DNA from 2 places in the Dialister invisus DSM 15470 genome. Region 2 is predicted to be linked to the other one. Evidence: a T-box and tRNA genes for the amino acid it is inferred to sense, from the RefSeq annotation. Region 2 holds a T-box; the other holds one or more tRNA genes.
What was found. The T-box of region 2 lies ahead of thrS (threonine--tRNA ligase). A T-box ahead of a tRNA ligase gene usually reads a tRNA of that ligase, here a tRNA-Thr.
Positions count from the first base shown of each region.

Region 1: it has a tRNA-Thr gene. The T-box ahead of thrS (threonine--tRNA ligase) is inferred to sense a tRNA for this amino acid. The anticodon was not compared.

Region 1 covers NZ_GG698602.1:783,916-788,342, forward strand. Annotated here, with positions in the region: gene GCWU000321_RS03830 (MalY/PatB family protein) at 1-968, shown strand, start outside; gene GCWU000321_RS03835 (tetratricopeptide repeat protein) at 1,018-1,653, opposite strand; gene GCWU000321_RS03840 (SDR family NAD(P)-dependent oxidoreductase) at 1,739-2,500, shown strand; tRNA gene GCWU000321_RS03845 (tRNA-Thr) at 2,564-2,639, shown strand; gene GCWU000321_RS03850 (superoxide dismutase) at 2,760-3,365, opposite strand; gene GCWU000321_RS03855 (biotin transporter BioY) at 3,532-4,062, opposite strand; gene GCWU000321_RS03860 (bifunctional 4-hydroxy-3-methylbut-2-enyl diphosphate reductase/30S ribosomal protein S1) at 4,224-4,427, opposite strand, start outside.
Region 2 covers NZ_GG698602.1:243,222-247,648, forward strand. Annotated here, with positions in the region: gene GCWU000321_RS01190 (HutP family protein) at 1-23, opposite strand, end outside; gene thrS (threonine--tRNA ligase) at 25-1,932, opposite strand; T-box leader at 2,010-2,221, opposite strand; gene GCWU000321_RS01200 (MgtC/SapB family protein) at 2,293-2,988, opposite strand; gene GCWU000321_RS01205 (phosphomannomutase/phosphoglucomutase) at 3,110-4,427, opposite strand, start outside.

The DNA.
Region 1 (4,427 bases), 540 kb from region 2:
ATTTCCGGGCGCTCGCCGGCTGGGAGAAAAAACATTTCAACTGGGATATCCGCCCGGAATGGCTCATAAAGACTCCCGGCGTCGTTCCCGCCATCAACATCGCCGTAAAGGCTCTGACAAAAGAAAATGACGCCGTCCTCATCAATCAGCCCGTTTACCATCCTTTTCATGCCGCCATCACGCAAAATAACAGGAAACTCATTAACAGCCCCCTCATTCTTAAAGACGGCCATTATGAAATTGATTTTGCCGATCTGGAAGAAAAAATTAAAACCCACAAGGTAAAGGCGGCTGTCCTCTGCTCCCCCCACAACCCCGTGGGCCGTGTGTGGACAATAGAGGAGCTGCATGCCTATGCGGAAATCTGCAGAAAGTACAATGTCGCTGTTATTTGTGACGAGATCCATGCCGACTTCGTCTTCAAAGGGCACAAACATATCCCCTTTGCCTCTGTCAGCGAAGACGCGGCAGACAGGTCTGTCACCTGCACCGCCCCCAGTAAAACTTTTAATATCGCAGGACTCCAGACATCAAACATCCTTATTCCCAATGAGTCCATCAGAAATAAATTTAAAGCCGTCCTTGATTCTTTCGGCTATGAACGCCCGAATGTCATGGGTATTATTGCAGCCGAGGCCGCCTACCGCGGCGGGGAAGAATGGCTTGCCGCTGTCTGGGAATACATCGAAAACAATCTTGCTTTTACTAAAAAATTCCTTGCCGGCAGACTGCCGAAAATGAAACTCATCGAGCCGGAAGGGACTTATCTTCTCTGGATCGACTGCAACGCGTATGACATCACCGATAAAGAATTGGAAAATAAACTTCTTTATGACGCAAAACTCTGGCTCGACATGGGCTCCATGTTCGGCCCGGAAGGAAATAAATTTTTCCGCTTCAACATCGCCTGCCCGAAATCCGTTTTAGAAAAAGGGCTGGGTCAGCTGGCCGAAGCATTTAAAGAATGACAGCTGAAAAACAAAATGCCCCACCACTGTCGGTCGGCATTTTGTTTTTTTATTCCTGCTTCAGCTGTAATATTCTCTTAAACTCCGCATCTTCACGGAGGAAAGCAAAGTGATCCTGCACAGAGGCCGCGGAAACGACATCCTGTCCTCCAAGGATGACCGCTTTCTCCAGGTAATCCAATGCCTCTTCCCTATCCCTTTTATCCGCAAAATTCGTGGCGATCCCGTAGTAAGACCATGTATTCTGCGGGTCTGCTTTCAGAACCTTTTGAAAATACACGATAGACGCATCATAGTGCCTGCCTAATTTTTGAGCAACGGCCATGTCATAATCAGCCTGTACATAGGAAGGTGAAATGGAAAGCGCCTTTTCAATAAAAGGAATCCCTTCATCAGGAGAAATATCGAAGGCAAGAATAATTCCCTTGAGAGAAAGCGCCTTATAATTTTCCCCATCCTCATTAATTGCCTGATTAGCCAAACGAAGCGCCTCTGTACGATGTCCTTTCCCATAAGCCTGTGCCGCTTTATGGTACAGTGTTTCCGATACTGCCGGAATCTCATGGACTTTTATTTCCTGTGCCGCCGGAATGTCTTCTGCAGCAAGCGCTTTTTTCTCCCCGCTGTCCAACCCGCACCCCGCCAATAATAACACAGCCAATAATGCATATCCTATTTCTTTCATAAACGCCTCCTGCCCCTATTGTAAAAGAATTTATCCTCCGGCGCAAAACATAGTATAATAAAGGAAAACAATTGAAGGAGGCAGTATGAATAAACTTGCATTTATCACAGGGGCGACCAGCGGCATCGGACTGGCTACCGCCAAAGCACTTGCAGAAAATGGCTATGATTTGGCTCTTGCCGCAAGAAACGAGGAAAAACTTTATGCCGTCAAAAACGGCTTTGAAAAAGATTATGGAGTCAAAGTCACGCCGTATCCCCTTGATGTAAGAGATCAGGATGCCGTACAAAACACTGCCGGCCGCTGCCTTTCCGAAACGGGCACACCCGATGTCCTCGTAAATGACGCAGGACTTGCCAGAGGTCTCGAACCGTACAGCAGCAACGATGTCGATGATATCATCCAAACCATCGACACAAACATCAAAGGACTCTTCCTTGTGACCCGTGCCTTCCTTCCCGCCATGCTTAAGCGGAACACGGGGCATATCATAAACCTCGGTTCCACGGCGGGACTGTACGCTTACGCCGGAGCCGCGGTCTACTGTTCTACCAAAGCCGCAGTAAAAACTTTCAGTGACGGCATCCGTATCGAAGTCATAGACAGCGACATCAAAGTCACTACCATCCAGCCGGGTATCGTGGAAACGCCATTCAGCGAAGTTCGTTTCCATGGCGATAAGGAAAGAGCTGCCGCCGTTTATGAAGGTATCGATGCCCTTCAGGCGGAAGATATAGCCGATATAATCGTCTTTGCGGTGAACCGCCCGAAGCGTGTCCAAATCAGCGACATCGTCATTATGGCAAACCAGCAGGGTACCGGTTTCCTGGTCAGCAAAAAGAAATAAGCGGTTTATATTCCTTTTATATTGACAAATTCTCTTCCTATAAGTAGAATATAACTTGTCAATGCCGATATAGCTCAGCTGGTAGAGCGGCGCATTCGTAATGCGTAGGTCGCAGGTTCAAATCCTGTTGTCGGCTCCAGTGATTCGAGTCTGAGAAGTTCTCCTTTTCAGACTTTTATTTTTTCCAAATGAAATATTTCTGTCATGGATCCACGAAAAAGAACCTCCCTGAAGGAAGTTCTTTTTTTGATCCGGTAAATTATGCTTTTCCCAAAAGTTCTTCCACGAAGTCCCAGTTGACAACCTGAAAGAAGTTCTCCGCATAATCGGCGCGGCGGTTCTGATATTTCAAGTAATAGGCATGTTCCCACACATCAAGGCAGAGAATCGGTTTCTTGCCGTCCTCCAGCGGGCAGTCCTGATTGGCCGTGGATAGGACATCAAGTTTGCCGCCATCTGCCACGAGCCATGCCCAGCCGCTGCCGAAACGGCTTGTGGCAGCCGCTGCAAACTGCTTCTTAAATTCATCAAAAGAGCCGAAAGACTCATCGATCTTTGCCAAAAGAGAAGCGGACGGTTTTGTCTGCCCGACAGGTGCCATCATCTTCCAAAAAAGACTGTGATTGTAATGGCCGCCTCCATTATTACGGACAGCCGTGCGAATCGCTTCCGGCACCTCATTCAGATGAATGATAACATCTTCAATGGACTTTTCGGCCCATTCCGGATAATTTTCCACTGCTTTGTTCAAATTTGCCACATAAGCCGCATGATGCCTGCCATGATGGATTTCCATCGTTTTTGCGTCAATAATCGGTTCTAAAGCGTCAAATGCATAGGGCAGGTCCGGTAATACAAAAGCCATGATAAACTCCTTTTTCATATACGACAGCCTCCTGCAGTTCCCTGCATCGGAAGCGGTTAAAATTTCTGTGATTTCATTATATCTTATTTTATCGATTTATGCAAATATTTCGATTTACTTTTTTAAAAATATAAAAGCAGGACTTCCTGCCTTTATATGAACCTTCCTATCCCTGAATCAAACGGCCTCTGTACTTACTGACCAGGAAAGAAGCCAACAGAATCTTTGCCAGATCTCCCGGAAGAAACGGAAACATACAGAGCAGAAACGCTGACCATACGCCTGTACCGGTAAGGAATATGAACCAAGCGATCCCCAAAATATAACAGCCCAGAGTACCGCATATGGAGGCAATCAGCATTGTTTTAAAACTATATCCATATTTCTCGGAAATCAGTCCTGTAACAAAAGCCATCACCGCAAAACCGATAATGAATCCGCCCGCAGGTCCCGCTATAACGGAAACACCGGAACGCATCATGGAAAAAACGGGGACTCCCGCCGCGCCGAGAAGAAGGTAAATAACAATACTCATCAGTCCATACCTGGAGCCAAGGAATCCGCCCGCCAGTAAAACGGCAAAGGTTCCCAGTGTAATTGGCACCGGCTGGATCGGTATCGTCAGTTGGGAGCACACGGCGCAAAAGGCGGCAAAAAGTGCACAAAGCACTTGCATACGGATATTACTGTTATTCATAATGACCTCGCTTTATAATTTATGTTTTATTATAAACAGCCATCCTTTATATGTCAACGGCATGTGTTCAGCAAGGTTTATATTTTCAGTTTCTGCCTATTTTCCGCAGTAAAAAAGACCCCGGGGAAATTCCTCTCAGGGTCTTATTGGTTTTACATCAGTTATTCTTCAACTTTTTCTTCTGTTTCCGCTTCCGCTTCGACTTCCGCCTCTTCATGAACCGGAGCTTCTACCAGAGAAAAGCTGATTCTCTTGCGGGCTTCATCTATGCCGATGATACGGACAGTCAGATCATCGCCAACCCGGCAGATATCGCCCGGTTTCTTGTTATGATCCTGTGTCATCTCATTGATGTGGAGCAGGCC
Region 2 (4,427 bases):
CCACTTTGATATTCTTTATCCATATCAATATGACCTATCCCTAATCTCACGAATCAGATTGGAAACAAATACAGCCACTGGTAGAGAGCCTTCATCACCATTTTTACGGCTTCGAACCGAAACAGTATGTCCATTCATTTCCTTATCACCTACAACAAGCGTATAAGGAACCTTTTCCATCTGTGCCTTACGGATCTTATATCCTAAAGTATCATTTCCCTCTTCAATTTCTACACGTACATTGGATGCAGAAAGTGCGTCTGCCACAGATCTTGCATAATTCATATGTTTTTCTGTAACGGGAACCACTTTGACCTGAACTGGCGCAATCCAACTCGGGAATGCTCCGGCAAAGTGTTCAATCAAGATACCAATGAACCGTTCCAGGGAACCATATCCTGCTCTGTGCAGCATAACAGCTCTATGCTTTTCTCCATCTTCCCCCACATAGTTTACATCAAAACGTTCCGGCAGCTGCATATCCATTTGAATAGTGCCGCACTGCCATGTACGCCCAAGGCAGTCTTTAATGTGAAAATCCAGTTTAGGACCATAAAATGCGCCATCACCTTCATTAATAACATAAGGAACACCGGCCGCTTCAACAGCATCCCGTAATGCATTTGTAGAAATTTCCCACAGCTCCTCAGAGCCCATGGAATTCTCAGGACGCGTGGACAGCTCCACATGATATTCAAGTCCAAAAACACTGTATAATTTCCTATACATTTCCATAGTCTTAATTACTTCATCTTTCATCTGATCCTGCGTCATGAATATATGAGCATCATCCTGTGTGAACACACGGACACGGAATAATCCATGAAGCGCACCATGAAGTTCATGGCGGTGTACAATCCCAAATTCACCCACGCGTTTTGGTAATTCCCTATAAGAGTGCTGGTTTGTTTTATAGTATAAAATCCCGCCAGGACAGTTCATTGGTTTTACAGCATAATCTTCTTCATCAATCTGGGTAAAGTACATGTTTTCTTTATAATGATCCCAGTGACCGGACTGTAGCCACAACTTTTTAGAAAGGATAATTGGTGTCATAATTTCTTCATAGCCAAATTCGCGGAACAATTCCCGCTCATAAGCTATAAGTTCATTGCGAATAACCATTCCTTTCGGATGGAAAAACGGGAATCCTGGTCCCTCTTCATGGAAAGAGAATAGATTTAATTGTTTCCCCAATTTTCTGTGGTCACGCTTTTCCGCTTCAGCACGGACAAAGAGAAATCGATCCAGCTCCTCTTTATCAAAGAATGCGGTTGCATAAATACGCTGGAGCATTTTATTGTGTTCATCACCACGCCAATAAGCACCGGCCACTGCCATCAGCTTAAATACTTTTAACTTGCCTGTCGAACGAACATGGGGACCTCTGCATAAATCGGTAAAATCCCCTTGTGTATAAGTCGATATGATCGCATCTTCTGGAAGATCCTGTATTAAGATAACCTTATAATCCTGGTTTTTGCTCCTGAAAAATTCTAATGCCTCATTTCTACTCAAAATCTTTTTTTCAATAGGCAGATTTGCTTTAGCAATTTTAGCCATCTCTTTTTCAATAGCAGCAAAATCTTCCTGACTAAAAACATGGTCAGATTCTAAATCATAATAGAACCCATCATCAATTGCCGGTCCAATTGCAAATTTCGTTCCAGGATACAAATGCTGAATCGCCTGTGCCATTACATGAGCGGCTGTATGCCGAAGTGTAAAAAGCCCCTCCTTATCTGCTTTGGTAAAGAATTCAACCTGCGTTCCATCAGTAATATTATTCCGGATATCAGTTAATTCTCCATCTACTTTAGCTACCAATACATCTTTAGCAAGACTATTGGAAATTTTTTTCGCAGCTTCAAACAGTGTCACTTCATTTTCAAAGTGTAGTTCCTTCCCATCTTTCAACCGAATTGTTATCATAATCTTCCCTCTTTTCTTTCCGGAAATACCTCCCATATATTAGAGAAAAATTTCCTAAAAATAAAAAACTTCCATCCACAAGGGACGAAAGTTTAATTCCGTGGTTCCACCCAAATTAGAGTTAGTACTCCGCTTAAATAACTTATAACGCAGTCAACCGTGAAAACATACTTAATTCTGTTTCCCTGTTTAAGAGTGGTAATATAACCATGACAATACCTGCTTACACCAGCCGCAGACTCTCTATGCATGTACAATGGAAATATCATGTCTCTGTCATCACATTATGAGTATAATATTACACTCTTTTTATTTTATGTCAAGAATCTATTTCAAAAATCCTCCTTATAAAGAAAAATTTCATACCTCTTCAAAATAAACAACAGATTCTGTATTTCGCAAATCATTTTTAAACGCCTTTTTCTGTCCATAGTGAGGCAACCGCAGAGACATTGCGACCGCCGGAATATGCAATCCCAACTTATCTTTTCTGAAGTCAAATTCTAATAAATCAACTTTTTGCCTGCGGAGTGATTCCATAAAAGGACGGATACTTTCTGAATCTTTAAATTCCATATATAAATCTATCCTCCTGGAATTTTTATGTAATTTTTTATCAAGAGGCGCCAATACACGAAATATAAACAGAATAAAAATAACTGCCAAAAGAGTACCTTCAGCAAATCCGATTCCGGCGGCCAGTCCCACTCCCGCACATGCCCAAAGTCCTGCAGCAGTAGTAAGCCCCTTCACCTCACTTCGTCCGTTCATCATAATCGTACCCACTCCAAGAAAACCGATTCCACTGATTACTTGAGCACCAAGACGAGTGATATCTGTATTCATATTTGGGAATTCTCTAAATACATATTCATTTACGATCATTGCCATAGCCGCGCCAATACATACCAACGCATGTGTTTTTATCCCTGCGCCTTTATTTTTGTACTCCCTGTCTAACCCGATAATCACCCCTACAAAAGTCGCCAAAGCAAGCCGAAAACAGATTCCCGTCACGTTCCACTCTTTAACAAGATTCATTACTGTATCAAACATATCTGTCACTTCCCGTCCGCCTTATGCTTATATGTAAGAAATATTAAAAGTCATTTTTTTACATAAGCAATGTTTCTCGTCTTATAAAAAACGATTTTCAAGTCTTGCTGCAAACCACATTTTAATCTTGGTTTTTTATGAACTCTATGACCGCTTTTTTCTTTTCTTCTAAAAGCAACTTATCCCCTCTCGTTTCCATATTAAACCTAATCAGGGGCTCCGTATTGGAAGCACGCAAATTAAACCGCCATTTCCCAAAATCCATTCCCAGTCCATCTATATGCTGAATTTCTTTCGCATCATTTGCATATTTTTTTTCAACAGCCTGCATCACTCTATCAACATGACTCGCCGGCAGATTAATCTCCCCACTGCATGGAAATTCTTTTTCCAAATCGGAAACAAGCTCATAAAGAGATTCATTTGTTTCACTAATAATTTGCGCTACAATCAGCCAAGGAATCATCCCGCTGTCACAATAGGAAAAATCTCTGAAAAAATGGTGGGCGCTATTTTCTGCACCATAAATACCGCCAACTTTACGCATAGTTTCTTTCATAAATGCATGTCCACCTTTTGATTCTACAGAGATTCCCCCCAGCTCCTTACAAACTTTCTGTACACACCAATACACGCGTGGATCGTGGATAATAGTTTCTCCTTTATACCGATTCAGGAAATATCGAGAAAGTAAAGCCACCATATAATAGCCTTCTACAAAATTTCCCTTATGATCTATGAAAAAACACCGGTCGAAATCACCGTCCCAGGCTACACCCATATCGGCACCGTCCAACAGGACCTGATCTATCAAAGGTCGTCTGCATTCCTCCAGCATAGGATTAGGTACACCATGAGGGAATGTTGCATTTGGTTTCATATACTGTTCCGTAAAATGAAACGGTAAATACTTCTTTAAATTTTCGAAGCAAATATTGGCACAGCCATTTCCTGCATTGACAACAATTTTTAACGGCTTCATTTTAGAAATATCCACAAAAGATAAAAGGCTCTGAATGTAATCTTCTATAATTTCTTTTGTATAAACATGTCCTTTTTCAGCACAATTTTCAAACTCACTTGAAAAAGCAACTCTTTCAATATCCTTAAGACCGGTATCTGCGCTGACAGGTATTCCTTTTTCCCGAACGATTTTAATTCCATTGTTATTTGCCGGATTATGACTGGCAGTAATCATAAACCCGCCATCCAACCCATAATAAAAGGTGGTGAAGTACATCATCTCCGTCCCACAGAGACCGATGTTATATACATCAACACCAGCACCATTCATTCCTTGAATTACAGCATCAGCAATCGATAGGGAACTAGGCCGGATATCATATCCCACGCTTATCTTCTTAGGATGGTATAATTGTGCATATGCACGAGCCACACGATAAGCCAATTCCTCATTCACTTCCGTAGGTACGATCCCA